One region of the Streptomyces sp. NPDC046759 genome, then DNA from elsewhere that is predicted to be linked to it. Evidence: riboswitches for the same ligand, from Rfam matches in the RefSeq annotation. Region 1 holds a riboswitch; the other holds the start of a gene.

Region 1 (2,448 bases):
CCAGGGTGGCGCCGCGCCGCATGAGGCCCTCGGCCAGGGCGCGGGAGTTGTCGACGATGCGCTGGGCGTAGTCCTGGAAGGCGGGCTGCCGCGCCTCGGCGAGGGCGACGGCCTTGGCGGCCATGACGTGCGGCAGCGGGCCGCCGAGGACCATCGGGCAGCCGCGGTCGACCTGGTCCCTGAGGGAGTCGTCGCACAGGACCATGCCGCCGCGCGGGCCGCGCAGCGACTTGTGGGTGGTGGTGGTGACGATCTGGGCGTGCGGGACCGGGTCGAAGTCCCCGGTGAGGACCTTGCCGGCGACGAGGCCCGCGAAGTGGGCCATGTCGACCATGAGGGTCGCGCCCACCTCGTCGGCGATCTCGCGCATGATCCGGAAGTTCACCAGACGGGGGTACGCCGAGTAGCCCGCGACGACGATCAGCGGCTTGAACTCACGGGCCTGGGCGCGCAGGGCCTCGTAGTCGATGAGGCCGGTGGCCGGGTCGGTGCCGTAGGAGCGCTGGTCGAACATCTTGCCGGAGATGTTCGGGCGGAAGCCGTGGGTGAGGTGGCCGCCGGCGTCCAGGGACATGCCGAGCATCCGCTGGTTGCCGAAGGCCTGGCGCAGCTCGGCCCAGTCGGCCTCGGAGAGGTCGTTGACCTGGCGGGCGCCGGCCTTCTCCAGGAAGGGGGCCTCGACCCGGTCGGCGAGGACGGCCCAGAAGGCGACGAGGTTGGCGTCGATGCCGGAGTGCGGCTGCACGTAGGCGTGGCGGGCGCCGAAGAGTTCCCGTGCGTGCTCGGCGGCCAGCGCCTCCACGGTGTCGACGTTGCGGCAGCCGGCGTAGAAGCGGCGGCCGACGGTGCCCTCGGCGTACTTGTCGCTGAACCAGTTGCCCATGGCCAGCAGGGTGGCCGGGGAGGCGTAGTTCTCGGAGGCGATCAGCTTGAGCATCTCGCGCTGGTCGGCGACCTCCTGGCCGATGGCGTCGGCGACGCGCGGTTCGACGGCGCGGATGACGTCGAGGGCGGCTCGGAAGGCGGTGGACTCGGTGGACAGGGGCTGCTGCTCTGGCATGAGGACCTCCGGACGATGTGCGTACAGCGTTCACGTTCGGCCCAGGCGCACGGCACTTTCTTCCACTGGGGCCGCTCCCCGATGGTCCGTCCCATCCCAGCGCGCCAGTCACGGCCCGCTGATCAGCCTACCGGGCGAGCCGGACGGCGCAGCTCCCGCGTCCACCATGCGAGCGGGGATAGGAAGGAGTTCATCGTCGTGTCCCCGTCGCGTTCTCGTCGTCTCCGGGAGAGGCCATGACCACTGCAGAAGACCTCATCAGCGCCGCCGAAGCGCACTGTGCGCCCACCTACCGTCCGCTGCCGGTCGTCGTGGCCACGGCGGAGGGCGCGTGGATGACGGACGTGGAAGGGCGGCGGTACCTGGATCTGCTGGCCGGCTACTCGGCGCTCAACTTCGGCCACGGCAACCGGCGGCTGATCGAGGCGGCGAAGGCTCAGCTGGAGCGGGTGACGCTGACGTCCCGCGCCTTCCTGCACGACCGGTTCCCGGCGTTCTGCACGGAGCTGGCCGAGCTGTGCGGGATGGAGATGGTGCTGCCGGTGAACACCGGCGCCGAGGCGGTAGAGAGCGCGGTGAAGACGGCCCGGAAGTGGGGGTACCGGGTGAAGGGCGTGCCCGCGGAGATGGCGAAGATCGTGGTGGCGGGCGGCAACTTCCACGGGCGTACGACGACGATCATCAGCTTCTCCACCGACCCGGAGGCCCGGGCGGACTTCGGGCCCTACACGCCCGGGTTCGAGATCGTGCCGTACGGCGATCTCACGGCGATGCGTCAGGCGCTGACGGAGAACACCGTGGCGGTGCTGCTGGAGCCGATCCAGGGCGAGAACGGCGTGATCGTGCCCCCGGCCGGCTATCTGCCCGCCGTCCGGCAGCTGACGCGCGAGCGGAACGTGCTCTTCGTCGCCGACGAGATCCAGTCGGGACTGGGCCGGACCGGGCGGACGTTCGCGTGCGAGCACGAGGGCGTGGTCCCGGACATGTATGTGCTGGGCAAGGCGCTGGGCGGCGGGATCGTGCCGGTGTCGGCGGTGGTCTCGAGTGCGGAGGTGCTCGGGGTGTTCCGGCCGGGCGAGCACGGGTCGACGTTCGGCGGGAACCCGCTGGCCTGTGCGGTGGCACTGGAGGTGATCGCGATGCTGCGCACCGGCGAGTTCCAGGCGCGGGCGGCCGGGCTGGGCGAGCGGATGCACCGGGCGCTGGCGGCGCTGCGGGCGACGGGCACGGTGACGGCGGTGCGCGGCCGCGGGCTGTGGGCGGGCGTGGACGTCGCGCCGGGGGCCGGCACGGCAAGGGAGGTGTCGGAGCGGCTGATGGACCGCGGGGTGCTGGTGAAGGACACGCACCGGACGACCGTACGGATCGCCCCGCCGCTGGTGATCGGC
Region 2 (2,448 bases), on a different contig from region 1:
GGGCTCCGGCTCCCTGACCACGTCCGAACTCCTGGACGCCGTCCAGCAGTTGCTGGACCACTGGACGCTCGGCGCCAGCGAGTCCGCCGCGCTGGTCCGGATCCTCGCGGACGCCGAGGGACTCAGCCCGGCGGGGCAGGTGACGGACCGGCTCGGACGCCCGGGGCAGGCGTACGCCTGCGGAACGCCGGGCGTGCGGCACATGCTGATCCTCGACCCGCGCACCGGTGCCGTTCTCGGCCTGGAGGCCACCTTCACCCGGGACGATCCCCGGTACGGGGTGAAGGCCGGGGACGTGATGGAGTACAGCGCCTGGATGCGCTGACTCCGGTCGCCGACTCCCCGGGCGGTGGCCCTGCGCGTCGGCCCCGGGGGCGATTCCTCAGGCGCCGAGCTGCCGGGCGGCGGCCTCGACGGTCTGCTCCAGCAGCGTGGCGATCGTCATGGGGCCGACACCGCCCGGGACCGGCGTGATCAGCGAGGCCCGCTCCACGGCGGAGTCGAAGTCGACGTCGCCGACGTTCCCCGGGTTGTAGCCCGCGTCGATCACGACCGCGCCGGGCTTGATGTCCTGCCCACGGATCAGTCGCGACCGGCCCACGGCGGCGACCACGATGTCCGCCCCGCGGACCGCGGCCGACAGGTCCGCCGTCCGCGAGTGGCAGTACGTCACGGTGGCATCCCGGGCCAGCAGCAGCATGCCCACCGGCTTGCCGAGGATCGCGCTGCGGCCCACGACCACGGCCCTCCCCCCACGCTCGGCTTCGCTCGCGCGGGGGCACCCCCATCCGGCGGGGTCGACGCCGTACTCGTCCAGCAGCCGCAGGATGCCGCCCGGCGTGCAGGACACGAAGCCCGGCAGGCCGAAGCTCATCGTGGCGAACGAGGCGAAGGTGACGCCGTCGACGTCCTTCTGTGGCGCGATCGCCTCGAACGCGGCACGCTCGTCGACGTGGCCGCCCACCGGGTGCTGGAGCAGGATGCCGTGCACGGCCGGGCCGGCCGACAACTCCCGCAGCACGCCCACCAGTTCGCCGGTCGTCGTGGCGGCGGTCAGGGCGACGTGCCGGGACTCGATGCCGGCCTTGCGACAACGGTTCTGCTTCATGCGGACGTAGGTGACGGACGCCGGGTCCTCGCCGACCAGCACGGTCGCGAGGCCCGGTGCCGTGCCGGTGCGTTCGGTGAGGCCGGCGGCCTTCTTCGCGGTGTCCTCGACGATGCGGCGGGCGAGGGCGGTGCCGTCCATGAGGCGGGCCTGGGTCCTGCTGCACACTCCTGAGCTGGATCGACTCTCTCGCCCAGGCGCGCGGCATCCACCACGGACCGCTCCCCGGTGGTACTCCACCTCAGCGCCGGTCACGGCCCGGGTAGAGGGTAACCGAGCGCGCGTACGACCCCCGGCCGGCACCCACCGATGCGGGGGCCGTGGGGGCTGGCCCGCACGTACGGGCGGGGCCGGGCGCTGTCGGCACAGTGCAGACCGGGAACCTGGCACATCCCCGTCCGGCGCCTGACACGCCGGAGTGTGCCTACTCGTCCCAGGCCTGGATGATCAGCTGGTCGACTATCCTGCCGTCACGCAACGTGACCATGGACTCGGCGAGGACACGGGTGCCGTCCCCGTACTGGCAGGTCTCGCTGAACGCGGCGTGATCGCCCTGAACGACGCACTGGCCGAGCTTGTGCGTCATGTCGCGGCGGTAGACGTCGTCCAGCAACTCGGCGATCTGCCTCCGGCCGCGCAGCACGGTCGGATGGCTGGGCTGGTTGTTGCGGTCGACGATACGGATCTCCGCGTCGTCGGCGTAGAGCGACAGAAGGGTGTTCCCCGTGTTCCCTTCTATGCCCCGGCGCAGCGTCTCGACGTCGAAGGCGGAACCTGTCGCGGTGCCCATGGTGACCTCCTTCGGGCGCCCGCGGCCCGTCGGGGCGCGGGCCGCACGGACCCCCACCCTTCGAGGCTCCTCCGGCCCGGCGGCCACGGCAAGCGCAGCGGACCGCCCCGAGTCCCAGTCATGCTCACGGGACCGTCCTGCTGCCGTCGCGCTGCCGGCGGGCCCTCACCGCTGCGCGGCGCCGGAGCCGGCGCCCGGCCCCGACCGCAGCACCGACCAGTCGCGGGACAGCGCGAAAGCCGAAGCCTTACCGCCCGGGACGCACTCCGGGAGCAGGCGGGTGAGCCGGTCTCCGGGCCCCAGTTCCAGCCAGGTGCGCACTCCGTCGCGGTGCAGCAGGCCGACCGCCTCCGGGAAGCGCCCCGGCGCGCGCCGCACCCAGAAGGCCGGCTCCGCGGTCTCGGCGCCCACCGGGCGGGCGGTGACGTCGGAGACGAGCGGGAGGCGCGGCGCGCACGGGTGAAGGGTGGCGAGGGTCCGGCCGTAGGCCTCAAGGACCCCGTCCGGGTGCGGGGAGCGCGGTGCCGGGTCCGGGTGGCCGCCCAGCAGC

The links. A riboswitch is a leader RNA that binds a small molecule or an ion and turns the genes downstream of it on or off. The one in region 1 is predicted to bind ZMP and ZTP.
Region 2: it holds a riboswitch for ZMP and ZTP, as region 1 does, so the genes downstream of both, ABZ919_RS38295 (bifunctional 5,10-methylenetetrahydrofolate dehydrogenase/5,10-methenyltetrahydrofolate cyclohydrolase) here and ABZ919_RS06980 (glycine hydroxymethyltransferase) in region 1, are expected to answer to the same signal.

What each region holds. Positions count from the first base shown of each region.
Region 1 covers NZ_JBEYYJ010000004.1:81,735-84,182, reverse strand. Annotated here, with positions in the region: gene ABZ919_RS06980 (glycine hydroxymethyltransferase) at 1-1,060, opposite strand, end outside; ZMP/ZTP riboswitch at 1,093-1,182, opposite strand; gene rocD (ornithine--oxo-acid transaminase) at 1,297-2,448, shown strand, end outside.
Region 2 covers NZ_JBEYYJ010000044.1:54,459-56,906, reverse strand. Annotated here, with positions in the region: gene ABZ919_RS38300 (CU044_5270 family protein) at 1-325, shown strand, start outside; gene ABZ919_RS38295 (bifunctional 5,10-methylenetetrahydrofolate dehydrogenase/5,10-methenyltetrahydrofolate cyclohydrolase) at 383-1,249, opposite strand; ZMP/ZTP riboswitch at 1,293-1,373, opposite strand; gene ABZ919_RS38290 (nuclear transport factor 2 family protein) at 1,533-1,898, opposite strand; gene ABZ919_RS38285 (acyltransferase domain-containing protein) at 2,064-2,448, opposite strand, start outside.